4 regions of the Methylobacterium sp. NPDC097929 genome follow, and region 1 is predicted to be linked to each of the others. Evidence: predicted binding sites of a transcription regulator. Region 1 holds the regulator's gene; each other region holds the start of a gene.
The links. Region 1 encodes LexA, which represses DNA repair genes until DNA is damaged. Its sites were predicted from a motif close to TGTTCNNNNTGTGTTCNG; they were not measured.
Positions count from the first base shown of each region.

Region 2: ACPCJR_RS08190 (trna delta -isopentenylpyrophosphate transferase) is a predicted target of LexA. The motif match lies at 2,351-2,368, and genes of this name have one in related genera.
Region 3: ssb (single-stranded DNA-binding protein) is a predicted target of LexA. The motif match lies at 3,492-3,509, and genes of this name have one in related genera.
Region 4: recA (recombinase RecA) is a predicted target of LexA. The motif match lies at 3,349-3,366, and genes of this name have one in related genera.

Region 1 is NZ_JBMVEP010000002.1:245,458-250,021, reverse strand. Features, by position in the region: gene ACPCJR_RS09210 (ComEC/Rec2 family competence protein) at 142-2,400, shown strand; gene lexA (transcriptional repressor LexA) at 2,394-3,119, opposite strand; gene ACPCJR_RS09200 (DUF1236 domain-containing protein) at 3,287-4,162, opposite strand.
Region 2 is NZ_JBMVEP010000002.1:24,552-29,115, forward strand. Features, by position in the region: gene ACPCJR_RS08185 (ATP-dependent RecD-like DNA helicase) at 1-1,503, opposite strand, end outside; gene ACPCJR_RS08190 (trna delta -isopentenylpyrophosphate transferase) at 1,610-2,296, opposite strand; gene recQ (DNA helicase RecQ) at 2,641-4,497, opposite strand.
Region 3 is NZ_JBMVEP010000011.1:8,702-13,265, reverse strand. Features, by position in the region: gene ACPCJR_RS20640 (NADH:flavin oxidoreductase/NADH oxidase) at 1-216, shown strand, start outside; gene ACPCJR_RS20635 (phosphodiester glycosidase family protein) at 220-981, opposite strand; gene ACPCJR_RS20630 (hypothetical protein) at 1,212-1,748, shown strand; gene ACPCJR_RS20625 (DUF4174 domain-containing protein) at 1,935-2,339, opposite strand; gene ACPCJR_RS20620 (NADP-dependent oxidoreductase) at 2,430-3,446, shown strand; gene ssb (single-stranded DNA-binding protein) at 3,648-4,205, shown strand; gene ACPCJR_RS20610 (hypothetical protein) at 4,554-4,564, opposite strand, start outside.
Region 4 is NZ_JBMVEP010000001.1:188,599-193,162, forward strand. Features, by position in the region: gene ACPCJR_RS00850 (S8 family peptidase) at 384-1,802, shown strand; gene ACPCJR_RS00855 (hypothetical protein) at 1,859-2,113, shown strand; gene recA (recombinase RecA) at 2,187-3,287, opposite strand; gene ACPCJR_RS00865 (hypothetical protein) at 3,786-3,989, shown strand; gene ACPCJR_RS00870 (hypothetical protein) at 4,017-4,247, opposite strand; gene cckA (cell cycle histidine kinase CckA) at 4,420-4,564, opposite strand, start outside.

The DNA of each region.
Region 1 (4,564 bases):
TTCTTTGAAAAAGTACGGGATGGCGGGAGGGCGGCCTCGGCCGGTCTCGGCGGGCGTGTAGCACGAGGAAGCGGATGCGTTAAGAATCCGTCATCATCGCCGGTCGTGCGTCGAGCGCATCGGTCCGAGGGCGCGCACATCATGGCGGAGGGCGGCGGCAGGGTGGTGCGGGGGGCGATCCCAGCCCTCGCCGCCGGCCGTTTCCTCGGGCCGGCGGGCGTCTGGCAGGGCGGCCGGCACTGGCTCGGCCAGGGCCTCGCCCGCGAGGCGGAGCAGCGCCGCCTGTTCCCCTGGCTCGCCGTGGCGTTCGGGGCCGGCATCCTCCTCTTCTTCACGGCGACCGACGGCGAGCCTTCGCTCGTCGCGCCCCTGGTCGGCGCCGGCCTGAGCCTCGCCGTGACGCCGCTGCTTAGGGCCCGGCCCGGATGGCTCGCGCTCGCGCTGGCCGTCGCGGCCGTCTTCCTCGGCTTCGCCGCGGGTGTCCGGCGCGTCGCCGCGGTGTCGGGGCCGGTTCTCACCCGGGTGACGATCGCACCACTCTCCGGCCTCGTCGAAGGGCTCGAGGAGCGCGAGGGCGGCGCGCGCCTGATCGTGCGGGTCGACAGCTTCGGCACGCTCGACGCGGCGACCCGCCCGCGCCGGGTGCGGGTCTCCTACCGGGCGGCTCAAGCGGTGCGGCCGGGGGACGCCATCCGCGCCACCGCCCGCCTGCTGCCGCCCCCGGAGGCGGTGCAGCCGGGCGGCTACGACTTCGCCCGCGACGCCTATTTCCGCGGGATCGGGGCCGTCGGCTCCCTCGTCGGCAAGGTCGAGGTCGGGCCGCCGGCCGAGACCCCGCCCCTGACCCTGCGGCTGGCCGCGGCGATCGACGACGCCCGCAACGGCCTGACCCGGCGGATCACCGACGCGATCGGCGGGCAGGCCGGGGCCGTGGCGGCGGCGCTCGTCACGGGCAAGCGCGGCCTGATCGCGGCCGGGACCAACGACGTGCTCCGAGCAGCCGGGATCTACCACGTCGTCTCGATCTCCGGCCTGCACATGGTGCTGGCCGCGGGCGTGGTGTTCTGGCTGGTGCGGGCCGGGCTCGCGCTGGTGCCGGCGCTCGCGCTGACCTGGCCCATCAAGAAGATCGCCGCCGGGGCGGCGATGGTCGGCGTGACCGCCTATTGCGCCTTCTCCGGCTGGGACGTGGCGGCCGAGCGGGCGCTGATCATGACGCTGATCATGCTCGGCGCGATCCTCGTCGATCGTCCGGCGCTGAGCATGCGCAACCTCGCGCTGGCCGCCCTCGTCGCGCTGGCGCGCGAGCCGGAGGCGCTGCTGGGGCCGAGCTTCCAGATGTCGTTCGGGGCGGTGGCCGGCCTGATCGCCTGCGCGCCGCTGATCGACGGCCGGCTGCTGCGGGCGGAGGGCCGCTCCCGTCTCGGGCGCGTCGCGGCCTCGGCGGCGGCGGCAATTCTCGGCACGCTCGCCACGACCCTCGTGGCGCAGGTCGCGACGGCGCCCTTCGCGACCTATCACTTCCAGACGGTGCAGCCCTTCGGTCTCGTCGGCAACGCGCTGACCCTGCCGCTCGTCTCGCTCGCGGTGATGCCCTCGGCGGTCATCGGGATGCTGGCCTATCCCTTCGCCCTCGACCGCCCGGTCTGGTGGCTGATGGGCCTCGCCGTGCGCGGGATGCTGGAGATCTCGTCTTGGATCGCCGGGTTCGGGCAGGCCACCGTGGTGCTGCCGGCCTTCGGCCCGGCGGCCCTGGCGCTGCTCGCCGCCGCGCTTCTCGTGGCGACCCTGGCCGTGTCGCGGCTGCGCCTTCTGGCGCTGCTACCGGCCACGATCGGCCTCGCCCTGGCCGGCGCTCCGGATCGCTTCGATCTCTACGTCGATCGCGATGGCGGCGGCGCGGCGGTCCGCGGCAGGGACGGCCGGCTGATCGTGCTGGGGCGCCCACCGGTCTTCGTTCTGGAGCAATGGTTGAAGGCCGACGGCGATCCGCGCCGTCCCGACGCCGCCCTGGCTGCGGCAGGCCCCCGCTGCGACCGTCTTGGCTGCACCCTCACGACCGCCGACGGGCGCGCCGTCGCCTTCGTGACCGACAAGCGCGCCTTCGCGGAGGATTGCGCCCGGGCCGAGATCCTGATCAGCCGCCTGCGCGCGCCGCCGGGCTGCGCAGCGCCCCTGGTCGTCGATCGCGCCTTCCTGGTGGAGCGGGGCGCCACGGCGATTCGCCTTCGCCCGGCCGGCCCCGACATCGTCACGGCCCGCGGTGCCGGCGCGGCCAAACCCTGGCATCCGCAGCCCCCGGTCGCCCCGCCGATGCCGGCGGCCGCGCCGGACAAGGCGCCGACCGCCGGCCCGGAGACGGCGGACCCGGTCGATCCGCCGCCCGACGAGCCTCAGTAGCGGCGCACGAGGCTGACCAGCTTGCCCTGGATGCGCACGCGATCCGGGCCGAGCACGCGGGTCTCGTAAGCGGGGTTGGCCGCTTCGAGGGCGATGGAGGTGCCGCGGCGGCGCAGGCGCTTGAGGGTCGCCTCCTCGTCGTCGATCAGGGCGACGATGATGTCGCCATTATTGGCGGTGTCCTGCTTGTGGATGACCACCAGATCGCCGTCGAGGATGCCGGCCTCGACCATCGAATCACCGCGCACCTCCAGGGCGTAGTGCTCGCCGCCGGAGAGGAAGTCCGGCGACATCGCGATGGTGTGGCTCTGGCTCTCGATCGCCGAGATCGGCGTACCGGCGGCGATGCGGCCCATCACCGGCACCATCACCGAACGTCCGTTCCCGTCTTGGGCCTGCAGCATCGGCGGCTTCGGCGCGGGCGGCTTGCCGGCAAGGCCCCCCTCGACCACGCTCGGGGTGAAGCGGCGCGGCTCGGCGCCCGCCGCGGGCCTGGCCGCCGGCGCGTCGGGCATGCGCAGGATCTCGATGGCCCGCGCCCGATTCGGAAGGCGGCGCAGGAAGCCGCGCTCCTCCAGCGCCATGATCAGGCGGTGGATGCCGGACTTGGACTTGAGGTCGAGGGCGTCCTTCATCTCGTCGAAGGACGGCGGCACGCCGCTCTCCTGCATCCTCTGCTGGATGAACTGGAGCAGCTCGAGTTGCTTGCGGGTCAGCATGCGGCACCTGCTGTCGACCGCGGGCCGGGGGCGCCGCAGAATCGTGGAAAACAAAGCACGAACAGCCTAGACGTTCCTCTCCTGTTCCGCAAGCGCGTGCCGCGACACGCGAAAGGCGGCGGAGCCCTCGCCCCGCCGCCTCCGTTCTCGACCGTTCGCCCGTCGAATCAGGCGGGAATCACGTCGACGATCTCGTAGGTATCGGGATCGATGATGACGATGTCGTCTCCGACCAGCACGAACTGCAGGCCGCGATAGGCCGGCACGACCGAGAGGATGGCCGGCGGCAGCGGGTGCAGCGACACGGAGCGCGGGATCGCCGTGCCGACGCGGACGGAGAAGTTCACGTTCGTGACCGGGCGGATGTTGGTGCGGGTGATCGACTGGCGGAACTCCGTGCGCTGAGTGGTGCTCAGGCTCTTGGAGGCCCCGCGCGCCTCGCTGGCCGAGCCTCGGCCGCCCCGGTCGCCCGCACGATCTCCGTCGCGGCCGCCGCGCTCGCCGGCCGCGTCACGTCCACCGCGGCCGTCGCGGTCGCCCGCCCCGTCGCGGTCGGCCTTGCCGGGTTCGCGGTCGCCGCGCTCTCCCTGACCGGCGCGCCCGCCCTGTTCGCCGGCTCGGGCCGGGCCGCCGTCGCGGTCGCCGCGAGGACCCGTCTCGCTGCCGCCGGTGCCGCGCGCGGCACCCCCGGCTCCGCCGGCCGCACCGCCGCCCGCCTCGCCGCCGCGGGCTCCGCCGGTCTCCGCACCACCGCGGGCGCCGCCCGCTCCGCCACCGACCTCACCCGCACCGCCACGGGCGCCGCCGCCCGCGCCGCCGATACTTCCGGCTCCGCCGCCCGCACCGCCGCCGGGGCCACCGCCGCCGCCCGCGCCACCGGCCCCCATTCCGGCGCCACCGCCGGCTCCGCCGCCCGCACCACCGCCGGCTCCGCCGCCTGCGCCACCACCGGCGCCGCCCGCGCCGCCACCCTGAGCCAGGGCCGTCGCGGCGCCGAGTACGAGGATCGCCGCCGTCGCCGTGCTGCGAAAGAACTTCGTCATGTTCAAGGTCCTCTTGATGCCGGCGGCCGGACGCGGCCCCCAAACTGCGCTCGCAACGGCGCAAGGCTGAAAACCGTTCCGGCACCAAGGCGATCGGGATTCTTCGCCGGCTCTATCTTGGCAATTCATATACTTTCGCCGGGAAGACTGACGCGGCGAACGGGAACATCGCTATGTGTCTGGAAAATCTGTGAGAGAAGCGGGGCAATGACTTGGCGCCGCCGCTCCGCTCGCCTTCGACCGGAGCGTTCCGGAAGGCCGCGAGCCTACCCGGACGACGCGGGAAACGGGTGGAGCGACGCGCGAGGCTGAGACGGTCGCCCCATGCCTGTCATTCTCCGGGCGCCCGCCGGGTCGGCGCCGCGCGGCGGGCGCCTAGCTACGGTGCCGCCAGCGACGCTT
Region 2 (4,564 bases), 220 kb from region 1:
GTGGGCGTTGACGACGATCCGGCTCTGCGCCGCCTGCCGAAAGATCTCGGTGAGGCGCGCCACGGGGATGCGGCCCGACGCGATCGCGTCGGCGAGAACCTGTCCGGGTCCGACGGAGGGGAGCTGATCGACATCGCCGACGAGGATCAGGCCGGCGCGCTCCGGCACCGCCTTCAGGAGGGCGTGCATCAGCGGCACGTCGACCATCGAGGTCTCGTCGATGACGAGGAGATCGCAATCGAGCGGGTTGTCCTCGCCGCGTTGGAAGCCATTGGTGCGCGGGTCGATCTCCAAGAGGCGGTGGATGGTGCGCGCCTCCAATCCCGTCTGCTCGGCCATGCGCTTGGCCGCCCGCCCCGTGGGAGCCGCGAGCAGAACCCGCACGCCCTTGGCGGTGAGGATGCGCAGGATCGCGTCGAGCGTGCTCGTTTTGCCGACGCCCGGCCCGCCGGTCAGCACGCAGAGTTTGGCGGACAGGGCCAGCCGCACGGCCTCGGCCTGGGACTCGGACAGGGCCTTGCCGGTCCTCGCCTCGACCCAGGGGCGGGCGAGGGCGAAGTCGATCGCCGGCCAGGGCGGCGCCCCGGCGGCGCGCTCCGACAGCCGCATCGCGATGGCCCGCTCGGACCCGTGCAGCCCCTTGAGGAACAGGCAGGGCTCGCCGCGCAGGCTGTCAGCGACCACCTCTCGGCCCTCACGCAGAACCAGCGCCGCAGCGACCCGGACGAGATCGGAACCGACCTCGAGAAGATCGGCGGCGAGGCTGACCAACCGCTCGACGGGAAGCCCGCAATGGCCCTCGTCCATCGCTGTCTGGAGGGCGTAGGAGATGCCTGCGGCGAGACGCTGCGGCGCGTCGCGGGTAAGCCCGAGGCGCAGCGCGATGGCGTCGGCCGTGCGGAAGCCGATGCCGCGGATGTCGCGGGCGAGCCGGTAGGGGTCCTCGGCCATGACCTTGAGCGCGTCCGCGCCGTAGGTGCGGAAGATCCGGGTCGCGCGAGCCGTGCCGACGCCGTGCGCGTGCAGGAAGATCATGATCTCCCGCACCGCCTTCTGCTCGGCCCAGCCCTTGACGATGCGGGCCGCACGCGTCCGGCCGATGCCTTCCACCTCGGTCAGGCGGGCAGGCTCGGCCTCGATGATCTCGAACACCGCCTCGCCGAAGGCCGCGACGATGCGTTTGGCCATCATCGGGCCGATGCCGCGCATCTGGCCGGAGGCGAGGTAGCGCTCGATACCCTCCACACCGGTCGGCGGCGTGACCTGAAGGGTCTCGGCCCGGAACTGCAGCCCGTGCTCGCGATCCGTGGTCCAGCGGCCGGAGGCCGTCAGCCACTCGCCCGCCGCGATGGCGGGGGCGTGGCCCACCACCGGCACGAGGTCGCGGCGACCGCGGGCATGGACCTTGAGCACGCAGAAGCCGGTCTCGGCGCTGTGGAACGTCACCCGCTCGACCGAGCCGGCCAGCACGTCGAGGCCGGGAGGCCGGACCGGCGCGTTCATGGGCTCATCCCGTCATGGTTTCGAAAGGTCGAGACCTTTCGCGGGACCAGGGCGGAGCCCTGGAGAACGCCGGGCCTCGGCCGAAGGGTTCCCCCTCCGGATCCCGTTACGCGGCCCGGCTGCCGCGGCCGGCCTTCTTGGCTGGGGGCCAGCCCAGGGCCCGCAGGCGGGCCTTGGCGTAGTCGCGGACCTCCTCGCGGGTGCCGTTCGGCATTGCGTTGAGGATGCCCTGCGTGCGCTCGTCGAGCATCAGGTCGGTGACCGCGTTGATCGATTCCGCCTCGTCGATCAAGCGCTTGAGGTCGGCTTCCTGCTCCGTCACCTCGTCGAAGGCCGGCGGCGCATCGAAATCCTCGTCCACGGCGCGGATCGCCATGGACTGGTTCTGGCGGAACTCGTCCGCCTCCTCCTCGGAATAGACGAGGCCATGCAGCTCGATCAACTTGAGGATGACCCGGTCCTTGGCCCGCTTCTCGGCCATGGCGTAGACATAGGCGGCCTGACGGCCGGAGACGCGGTAGTTCACGTTCACCAGCGCCTCGCCGATCGACCACTCGACCCGTTCCTCACCGGCCTTCTCGCCGGGCATGCGGCCGGTGACGAGGAGCACGGCCTCGTCCCGCTCGCTGCGTAGGAGAGTCGGGGTATCGAAGCGGATCTTGGTGTGGGCGGCGATCCGCTCCAGGGTCTTGTGGTAGATCACGGCCGTGCCCTGCACGCGCCAGACGTTGCCCGCGAAGGGCTCGCCGTAGCGCACGAGGATGTCGGCGATCTGCTTGTCGGCGGTTCTCATGGTGCGTCCCTGGTTGGGGCGAGGCCCGTGAGCGATGGGCGCTGCGGCAGCGCTTGTTCCTGTTATGTTCTGCTGTGGATAATATGTGGATAACTTCAGCCTGCACACCGCGCTGAGCTGCGGCAAGCGGTCGCTGGCGTCTCTCCCCGCAGCCGCGAGGAAAGCATCGAATCCGCGGAGCCGGTTTCACCCTCAAGGAACCATTCGCCGGCCGGAAGAGCCCTTCCGTGTCGGGCCGACGGCCCACGCGCTGTTAGGATCAGCTACTCACGCTTCACGCCAAGCTCTACGCGGCGGATTACTGACCCTCGTTCCGCAACGTCTTCGAAACGGCGACGGCGTCCCTAACCCGGGGCGCCGCGCCCGCCGACGGTATCACTCAGAAACTCGCGGATCGCGTCGGTGAAGCGCTCACCGTAGGCCTCGCGCTTGCGCTCGCCGACGCCGTGGACCGTGCGCAGGGCCCAGAGATCGACGGGCTTGGCCCGCGCCATCTCGATGAGCGTCCGGTCGGGGAAGACCATGAAGGCGGCGATGCCCTCGCCCCGGGCGATGGTGGCGCGCAGGCCGCGCAGGTGCTGGAACAGCGCCTCGTCGGCCTCGCTGAGCGCGGTCTCGTCGTCGCGGGCCGCCGTGCGGCGGCTCTTCGGTTCGGCCTTCTTCGGCTCCGGGTCGGGGCGCACCTGCACCGTCTCGCGGCCGAACAGGATCGCCTCGCCCTTCTCGGTCATGACGAGGCCGCCATAGCCGTCGGTGTTCTCGGCCACCGCCCCGGCGGCGAAGAGCTGGCGCAACAGGGCGCGCCAGGCGGCCACCGGCTTGTCGGCGCCGACGCCGAAGGTCTTGAGCGCGGCATGCCCGTTGCGGCGGATCGGCTCGCTCTCCTTGCCGTGCACCACGTCGCAGACATAGGCGGCGCCGAAGCGCTGGCCCGTGCGCACGATCGCCGAGAGCAGCTTCTGCGCCGCGACCGTGCCGTCGATGAGGGAGACGCCGCCGCGGCAAAGATCGCAGCGGCCGCAGGGCGCGCTGGTCTCGCCGAAATAGCTCAGCAGCGACTGGCGGCGGCAGGCCGCGCCCTCGCAGAGCGCGATCATCGCCTCGAGCTTGCGCCGCTCGACCCGGCGGCGCTCTTCCGAGATCTCCTTCTCGTCGATCTGGCGGCGGCGGAGCGCCATGTCGTCGAGGCCGTATAGCGTCAGCGTGTCCGAGGGCAGCCCGTCGCGGCCGGCGCGACCGATCTCCTGGTAGTAGCCCTCGATGTTGGTCGGCATGTCGGCGTGGCAGACGTAGCGCACGTCGGGCTTGTTGATGCCCATGCCGAAGGCGATGGTTGCGGTCATCACCACGCCGTCCTCCTGCAGGAAGGTGTCCTGGTTCCGCGCCCGCGTGCCCTGGTCGAGCCCGGCATGGTAGGGCAGGGCGTTGAAGCCGTCCCCCTTCAGCGTGTCGGCGAGCTGCTCCACGCGCTTCCTCGACGAGCAGTAGATGATGCCGCTCTCCGAGCGCCGGTTGCGCAGGAAGCGCTCCAGCTGGCGCGTCGGGTTGTCCTTGGGCTGGAAGGTCAGCCGGATGTTGGGCCGGTCGAAGGAGTGGACGAAGGTTTTCGGAGAGCGCACGGCGGGAAACAGCCGCTCGGCGATCTCGGCGCGGGTCGCGGCATCCGCCGTCGCCGTCAGCGCCAGCGTCTGCACGTTGCCGAGCGCCTCGCGGGCGCGGGCGATCTCGCGGTATTCCGGCCGGAAATCGTGCCCCCATTGCGAGACGCAATGCGCCTCGTCCACGGCGAGCCGGCGCACGCCCGCCCCGCGCAGGGCTTCCATGCAGCCGTCCATGAGCAGGCGCTCGGGCGAGACGAAGAGCAGGCGCAGCTCGCCCGAGCGGATCTTGCGCCACGTCTCGCGCGAGGCCGTCTCCGCCACCGTCGAGTTGAGGGTCGCGGCCTCAATGCCGAAGGCGTGCATCTGCTGCACCTGATCGTGCATCAAGGCGATGAGCGGCGAGACCACCACGGTCAGCCCGGCATCGACCAGGGCGGGCAGCTGGTAGGTCATCGACTTGCCCGAGCCCGTCGGCATCACCGCGAACACGTCCGCCCCGTCGAGGACGGCGCCGATCACCTCGTCCTGCCCGGGGCGGAAATCGTCGTAGCCGAAGGTTTTTTTCAGCGCGGCACGGGCCTCGTCGAGGCGAGAGGACATGAGAACTCGGATAGGCTCGTAGAAGTTGCAGAAGCGGGTCGCTTGAAGCCAAGCGGGGCAGCGCCTA
Region 3 (4,564 bases), on a different contig from region 1:
GGCCTCATCACCGAACCGGCCCAGGCCGAGGGCATCCTGGCCGAGGGCCGGGCCGACGCGGTCTCGCTCGCCCGCGCCCTGCTCTACGATCCCCGCTGGCCCTGGCACGCGGCGGCCGAACTCGGCGCCCGGGTGCGCGCGCCCAAGCAGTACTGGCGCAGCCAGCCGCGGGAGTACAAGGACCTGTTCAAGGACACGGCCCACGGACAGCGGTAGGCGTCACCGCGCCACCGCCCCCACCAAGGGCCCGAGCGGGCGGCTGAGGTCGGAGCGGCCGAGGCCCGGCGCGTAGAGGCTCGACACGCTGCCGTCGAGGAACAGTGCGTTGCGGCAGCCGAGCCCGTCCTTGAACAGGCGGGCGAAGGCGCCGAAGGTCACCGGCTGCTCCGAGATCGCGAAGACCGCCGTGCGGCCGCCGTCGCGCACGCCGACGCCGTTGCGGATCTTCTGGCTCGGGCCGTCCTCGGAGATCTTGGGGTGGATCTTGCCCTCGATCACCAGCATCGGGCCCGATTGCGTGGCGAAGTCCGGGGCCGGCTTGGCGCGCAGGTAGCGGGCCGTGTCGAGCACGCCCGCCCGGTCGCCCTTCACGTAGAAGACGCCGTTGGGCTTGAGGTGGAAATTGCCCGGACCGTTGGTGGTGGAGACGCCCTTCATCTCCCGGCCCTCCTCGACGTAGAGCCCGACCGGGGCCTGCCCCTTGTCGTACATGCCGGCATTCATCGCGAAGCTGAGGCGCGGTCCCTGTCGCGCGGCGAGGCTCGACAGCGAGGCGTAGGGCAGCCCGTCCGGCCCGAGCCAGAACAGGCGGACGCGCTCGCGGGTCAGGTCGACCGTGCAGACCGTATAGGGCTGCCCCTCGGATTCGACGGCCTTGCACGGCCCCTTGCCGGCGGGCGCCGGCTGCGCCCGGGCCGCCTCCGGCGCGAGGGTGAGGCAGGCGAGCAGGACGGGGACGAGGACGGCGAGACGGCGCTTCACGGGCGGTTCCTGTCTGGCGGCGGTCGCTTCGGAAGCAGGCGGGAGGGCCGGCTCGGCCGCGCCGGATCTCCTCACCCGAAAGCATGGCAGCATTCAAGCACGCCCTGCCCGGTACGCCGGCGCGAACACATCACGCATTTGGGACCCCCGGTCGCAGGGACCGATTCGACTCCCCGAACGTTCACAACGAGCTAGGGGGTTCATTCTCTCTCTCGGGTGGAGACGATCTGATGAAACGGGTTGTTCTGGCATCGGCGCTGATGACCGGCGCGCTGATGATGATCCCGGCCACGGCCGATGCCCGTCCGGGCTTCGGCGGCGGCGGATTTCACGGCGGCGGCTTCCGTGGCGGCGGCTTCGGCGGCGGGTTCGGTGGTTTCCGCGGCGGCGGCTTCGGTGGCCCCCGCTTCGGTGGCGGCTTCGGGGGGCCGCGTTTCGGCGGTGGTTTCGCCGGCCGGGGGTTTGGCTATCGCGGCGCCGGCTTCGGCGGATGGCGCGGCGGCTACGGCGGATGGCGCGGCGGGGGCTGGGGCTATCGCCGCGGCATCGGGCTCGGCGGCGTCGGCCTCGGACTCGGCCTGGGTCTCGCCGCGGGTGGGCTCTACGGCGGATACGGTGGCTGGGGCGGCTACGGCGGATGGGGCGGCCCCTACGGCTACTCGACCGTCGGCTACGATCCCTACTACGGCGGCGGCTGCTATACCGTTCCGCGCCTGACCTGGACGCCCTACGGCTACCGCCGCGTGCTGGTCGAGCGCTGCTACTGATCTTTTTCCGACAGACATGAACGAAGAAGGGGCCGCGTGCGGCCCCTTTCCTTTTGCGCCTCAGCGTCCCTTCGCTCGTCAGCGTCCCTTCGCTCGTCAGCGTCCCTTCGCTCGTCAGCGTCCCTTCGCCCCTCAGCGCCCCTTCGCCCCTCAGCGCCCCTTCGCCCCTCAGCGCCCCTTCGTCCCTCAGCGCCCCTTGGCCTCGTCCCGCCGCATCGGCATCGCATCGATGGTCGAGAACAGGCGCTGCGGCGGGATCGGGTCCGCCGCCGTGAGCTTGGCGCCGCCGTCCTTGCCGACGAGAACCGCCCGGAAGGCATCGTCCGGCAGGCCGAGATGCCGGCGCAGCCGCAGAGCCTGCGCGCCCGTGCCCACCGCCTCGACCGTGACGAGATCGCGCTCCGACGCCCCTGCGCGCGCCGAGGCTAGTGCTTGTCGCTGGGCCGCGAGCCGGGCGTCGCCCGGATCGGGGGCAGCCAGCACCAGCACCCGGGATTTCCAGCGATAGCCCGCCAGCGGGTCGCCGTCCGCCGCGCCCACCGGGCTGCTCGCCATCAGCGCCGCCGTCACCGCCGCCACCTTCCACGCCATCCTCACCTCCCCGCATGCCCTGCCCTGCATTGCCGGAACCAGCGCGCGACCCATCTGCCCGGTTCCGTTTCGCGAACAGCCGGAGGCCCCATGGCCATCGTCAACCGTCGGATCGTGCTGGCCGCGCGCCCGCACGGCGAGCCGCGCCCCGAGCATTTCCGCCTGGAGGAAGGGCGCATGCCGGCGCCGAAGCCGGGCGAGGTTCTGTTGCGGACCCGCTGGCTCTCGCTCGACCCGTACATGCGCGGGCGCATGAGCGCGGCGAAATCCTACGCCAAGCCCGTCGAGATCGGCGAGGTCATGGTCGGCCAGACGGTGAGCGAGGTGGTGGCCTCGGAAAACCCGGCCTTCGCCGAGGGCGATCTCGTGCTCAGCCAATCCGGCTGGCAGGACTACGCGGTCTCGGACGGCCAAGGCCTGCGCCGCCTCGACCCGGCCGAGGGGCCGCCGAGCCGCTTCCTCGGCCTCCTCGGCATGCCGGGCATGACCGCCTATGCCGGCCTGCTCGAGATCGGTCGGCCAAAGGCGGGAGAGACCGTGGCGGTGGCCGCGGCGACCGGGCCGGTCGGCTCCCTCGTCGGCCAGATCGCCCGGCTCAAGGGCGCGCGGGCGGTGGGCATCGCCGGCGGCCCCGAAAAGTGCGCCTACCTGACCGAGACGCTCGGCTTCGACGCGGCGGTCGATCACCGCACCGACGATTTTCCCGAGGCGCTGGCCCGGGCCTGCCCGGACGGGATCGATGTCTATTTCGAAAATGTCGGCGGGGCGGTGTTCGACGCGGTGCTGCCGCTGCTCAACGACTTCGCGCGCGTGCCGGTCTGCGGCCTCGTCTCGGGGTACAATCTGAGTGAATTGCCCCCCGGCCCCGACCGTTCCCCCCTGCTGATGCGTGCCGTGCTGACCAAGCGGCTGACCCTGCGCGGCTTCATCGTCTGGGACTTCGCCGCGCTGCAGGACGACTTCCTGCGCGATGTCGGCGGCTGGCTCCGGGCGGGCCGGGTCCAGGGCCGCGAGGACGTGGTCGAGGGCCTGGAGAACGCGCCGACCGCCTTTGCCGGCATGCTGCGCGGCGCCAATTTCGGCAAGCTCGTCGTCAAGGTGGCCTGAACCGGGCTCCCATTCGGGGCAGCACCGCGGCGCTTGTTCGAACTCGCGAACAAATGTAGAACATATACGGCGGCGGATCGGTGGGAATCGGGCACAAGCGGCACGGACCGCTTGCCGGGATCGGCCCGGACGCCCAGAGTCGCCGCCATCGCGGGCGTGGAAAAGAATGCCCTGTGAGATCGGACCGGATGGAGAGATGAGATGGCGGGCAGCGTCAACAAGGTGATTCTGGTCGGCAATCTCGGGCGCGATCCCGAGACCCGGCGCCTGTCCTCGGGCGACCCCGTGGTGAACCTGCGCATCGCGACCTCGGAGTCCTGGAAGGACAAGGCGTCGGGCGAGCGCAAGGAGAAGACCGAGTGGCACTCGGTCGTGATCTACAACGACAACCTCGCCCGGGTGGCCGAGCAATATCTGCGCAAGGGCTCGAAGGTCTACATCGAGGGCCAGCTCCAGACCCGCAAATGGACCGACCAGTCGGGTGTGGAGAAGTACACGACCGAGGTGGTGCTCCAGCGCTTCCGCGGCGAGATGACGATTCTCGACGGACGCGGCGGGGGCGGCGGCGACTTCGCGGGCGAAGACGAGGGCGGCGGCCAGATCAGCCGCGGCGGCGACAGAGGCGGGGATCGCGGCGGCGATCGCGGCGGACGCGAGGATTACGGCTCGAGCCGCTCCGGCGGCGGCGACCGCCGGCCCTCCTCGGGCGGCGGCGGCGCCAAGCCGAACTACGACCTCGACGACGACATCCCGTTCTGATGTGCGGTGACCTTCAAATCGTCCTCTAAACTCGTTAACCTGCGGCCTGGATTGAAAAATCCGGGCCGCAGTCGTTTTTGAAATTGCAACGAAATTCTTGTACAAAAATGCGGCAATGATTTTCCGCTCGATATTGCGCCTAAGGAACTGACGTGTATTAGAAAAAAGCTCCTTACTCTTTCAAAATGGTTAGGTTCGAGAACGGCGAGCGCTTCCCGGCCGTTGTCGATGCAGCCAGTGTGTCGGCGTACGATCCAAACGTCTGCGGCATGATCGCCCTCCGGCGCGTAACGGGGCGTCCAACTCCTTCGACGCTCGATTGCACACGGTGATCATCGTCCTGACCGGTTAAAGCGTGC
Region 4 (4,564 bases), on a different contig from region 1:
CCGCCCTCATAAGGGTCGATAGCCCACGAGTCATCCTTTGTCTCGTCGGAGCCCCGGCGAGGCGCGACCCGCGACCGAGTTCCACCATCTGACACTGTTATTTGGGAGCCGATACTGATCGAATGGCCGACGAGCGTGGTCTGGTTAGAAGTTTTAATTGGGGCGTCAAGCATAAAGCGGCGCAATCCTCGATTTTGCCGACTTTGAATTATAAAGATCAGCACGCTCGAGGCGCGTCGGGCTTCGAATGCGACATCACGTTACAAAATAGGCCCATCTGACAGTCTAAAGTTGCAAACTTGTGATGTTCAACAATATCCTGCGGCGGCGCCTGCCCGTTCGAATACGACGGGATTACGGCTACTTTCGTGGGAGGAGCATTCATGGTCGCGATGCGTGTTTTGATGCTCGTCGAGGATACGCGGCCCGTCGTGGAGGCGGCGGCGTCGGTGTCGCTGGCGATGTCGCCCTCTCCCAAGCCGCCCGTCCAATCAGCGGCCGGGCCCTTGAAGCTGTCGAAGTTGCCCAAGGAAATGCGGCTCGACGCGAATTTCCTGCCGGTCCCGCTTCTCGGCGACAGCGCGGCCCAGTCCCTGTCCGCGGCAGGCCTGTTCGCGATGGCTCCGGGACCGAAAACGCTCGGCACCGATGCTTATGTCGTCCGCGGCACGATCGACGCGGGTGATCTGGACGCGATCACCAAGAGCACCAGCGGCCCCGGTGGCGAGCCTCGCGTCTTCGCCGATCCGGGCATCGCCAGTTCCCCGGTCACCTGCGGCGGCACGCCGCCCGTCGGCAACGCCACGGATGTCGAGCGTCTTCTCCAGGTCGGGCGTCTGCGGCGCCTCGGCATGGATGGTGAGGGCGTCGCGCTTGCCATCGTCGACAACGGCATCAATCTCGATCATCTGCGAAGCCGCGGCCTGCTTCCCAGGCTGAACTTTCACGCGAGCTGGACGCCTCAGGTCGCGGTCCAGCCGGGTGCCGCTCCCGTCGATCATGGGACGATGTGCGCCTACGACGCCCTTCTCTCTGCCCCGAACGCGACGCTGCTCGACTACGCGATCCTGCGCTCCACCCGACGCGGGGGCTCGGTCATGGACGGCGTTCTCAGCGACGCGGTGCAGGCCTACGGTGTCCTGCTTCGGCTCATGATGCTGCCCGAGGAGGAGCGGTTCTTCCACTCCCTGGTCGTCAGCAACAGCTGGGGCATGTTCCACCCGGACTGGGACTTCCCCGCCGGCCATCCGGGTCGGTACTTCGACAACCCGCTCCACCCCTTCAATCGTGTCGTGAGCAGCTTGGCCAATGCCGGGGCCGACATCCTGTTCGCCGCCGGAAACTGTGGTCCGACCTGCCCCGACGGCCGCTGCCTGCCGATCCCGACCAATCAAGCGGATCGCCGCATCAGCGGAGCGAACAGTCACCCCGACGTGCTCACCGTTGCCGGCGTCGACACCCAGCGCAATCTGGTCGGTTACTCGTCGCACGGGCCGGGCGCGCTCAGCCACGACAAGCCGGATCTCGCCGGATATACCCATTTCCTGGGGTCGGAAGCCTTCGGCGCAGGCCAGCCGGATTCCGGCACGTCGACGGCCTGTCCCGTGGCGGCCGGTGTGGTGGCGGCCCTGCGCTCGGCCTATCCCTACGTATCCGGCAACATCAATCGGCAGCCCGCTCAGATCAGGTCCTATCTGCGGCAGACGGCGACGAAGACCGGGACGGCGGGCTGGGATGCCCAGTTCGGTCACGGGATCATCGACTGCGCCCAGTTCGACATGGCCGGGGCGGTACTGAAATAATAAGTCTGGTATGCCGATATATGATAGGGATTGAGGGTTCGATATCGGAGGCTGCGATGGACGGAGCGATGATGACGCTGGATTGGCCGTCGGGCCGGCCGAGCCTGCCCGAGGTCGCGCAGGCATTGAATGTCAGGCCATCCGATTTGGACAGTGCGTTCGGTGTCGTGCTGATCGATCCTCGGAGCAACACCTACACCGTTCAATGCCGAACATCGGCCTGCGCCTCCGCCGCCGAAAAGCCCGGTGTTGAAGGCCCGTTCTCGAATCCCGGCATCGGCGGGTTTGGGCCGCTCCGGTCGCAGCGCTGATACGACGGAGCCGCCGAACGCTCGTTCGGCGGCCCCGGTTCATTTCCGCGAATCCCGCTGCTCCGCCGACGGATTACGCCTCGCCCTCGTCGAGGTCCTCGGCGGTCGGCTTGGCGTTCTCCAGGATCCGGTCGGCGACCAGACCCGAATTCTGCCGGATCGACGCCTCGATCTTGTTGGCGATATCGGGATTGTCGCGCAGGAAGCCCTTGGCGTTCTCGCGGCCCTGGCCGAGGCGCTGGCTGTCGTAGGAGAACCACGCGCCCGCCTTCTCGACGATGCCGGCCTTCACGCCGAGATCGACCAGCTCGCCCACCTTCGAGACGCCCTCGCCGAACATGATGTCGAACTCGACCTGCTTGAAGGGCGGCGCGACCTTGTTCTTGACGACCTTGACGCGGACCTGATTGCCGATGGCCTCGTCGCGGTCCTTCAGGGTCGAGACGCGGCGGATGTCGAGGCGCACCGAGGCGTAGAACTTCAGGGCGTTGCCGCCCGTGGTCGTCTCGGGGCTCCCGTACATCACGCCGATCTTCATCCGAATCTGGTTGATGAAGATCACCATGCAGTTCGAGCGCGAGATCGAACCGGTCAGCTTGCGCAGGGCCTGGCTCATCAGGCGGGCCTGGAGGCCCGGCTGGCTCTCGCCCATCTCGCCCTCGATCTCGGCGCGCGGGGTCAGCGCGGCGACCGAATCGACCACGAGCACGTCGATGGCGCCGGAGCGCACCAGCGTGTCGGTGATCTCGAGGGCCTGCTCGCCGGTATCGGGCTGCGAGATCAGCAGGTCGTCGAGGTTGACGCCGAGCTTGCGCGCGTAGACCGGGTCGAGGGCGTGCTCCGCATCCACGAAGGCGCAGACGCCGCCCTTCTTCTGGGCCTCGGCGATGGTGTGGAGCGCCAGCGTCGTCTTGCCCGATGATTCGGGGCCGTAGATCTCGACCACGCGGCCGCGCGGCAGGCCGCCGACGCCCAGCGCGATGTCGAGACCGAGCGATCCCGTCGAGACGGTCTCGACCTCCTGCACCTTGTCGTTCTTGCCAAGGCGCATGATCGAGCCCTTGCCGAAGGCCCGCTCGATCTGCGTCAGCGCAGCCTCGATCGCCTTCGACTTGTCCTTGTCCGCTGCTGCCATTGTCGAGGATTCCACCATCTTCAGCGCGGGCTGGGCCATCGCTCGGCATCCTTATGCATGGGAGGGGCGCGGCGCTCAATCCGCCGGAGCCGATGCATTTCGTACCTGTTTTGTTCTCATCATGCAAGCCGGACCGCGCAAAATGGGGAGCGGCCGCTTCTCCCGCGCCTCCGGCTCGGCGCGAGCCCGACCGGCCGGCCGGTCCGCTGGACGACATGCGCTTCGGCGTCGCGTCCAGCGGCGAATCAGAGCGTCGAAAAACGATGTCAGGTCGGGATATGTTCGATATCGTGCCGACGTTTGGCCCGTGCGAGGACCTTGCGCTCGTTTCGTGAAGAATTGAATTCAGATTTCGGTTAACACGGAAGCGAAAAAACTGCGAATGGGCCGTCGCGAGAGGGGCGATGAGGGCCGAAAATTTCGATACTCGTTCAGCCCGGTACGTCTATGACACAAGACCGCACCTTAGTACCTAAAGGTCGCTCTAGCCGTGCGACGCGTGCCATGGTTCTATCGCGCGCACCAAAGGCGGTCCCGATGCCGAACGGTCTCGAAGAATTGCGGGTCATCGAGCGGCTTCTCTGCCAAGCGGAAGCACGATTGGGCTCACAGGGGACCTTTCGCCAGCGCACCCTCCTGCAGATGACGCTGTTCGAAGTCCGGCGCGGTCTGCAGGCGCCGCGGCGCAGCGATGAGGTACAGCCACCGATTGAGGCCAAGGACGACGCGGCGAAGCGATGACGCGCGGACCCGGTGACGGAAGTGACGCTAGGGCACGCCGCGGACGCTTCGCCATTCGCTGAACGCCCGCTGGCGCTGTTCGAAGGCGCGACGGAGCGGGCTTCCGGCCCGTCCCCTGAATTCGGACGACACCAGTTCGTCGTCCTCCACGACGCGACCCAGGGCCTGCCCGACTTCGTGGCGCCATTCCGCGTCGGCGAGGGCGAATTCCACATCCGTCACGATCGTGCGGTCGTCGTCGAGATCGTGACCGTGCACCCGCCCATCTCCGTCTTGGGTCGCGCCGCCGACCACGCGTCAGACTTGGCCACGGCGAAAAAAGTTAACTTACAGCAACTTCCTCCGCCCGTCACCGCAGATCGCGCCGCCCGCGCGCCAGCGCCGATCACATTCTCGAAAGTCTGCCCCGTTCGATTGAAACGAACGGCGATCAGCCGGCCATCGTCTGCTTCACGGTCTCGACGAGTTGTTTGAGGCTGAAGGGTTTGGGCAGGAAGTTGAACGCCTCGCCGTCGGGTAAGTTCTTGCGGAACGCATCCTCGGCGTAGCCCGAGACGAAGATCACCTTCAGGTCG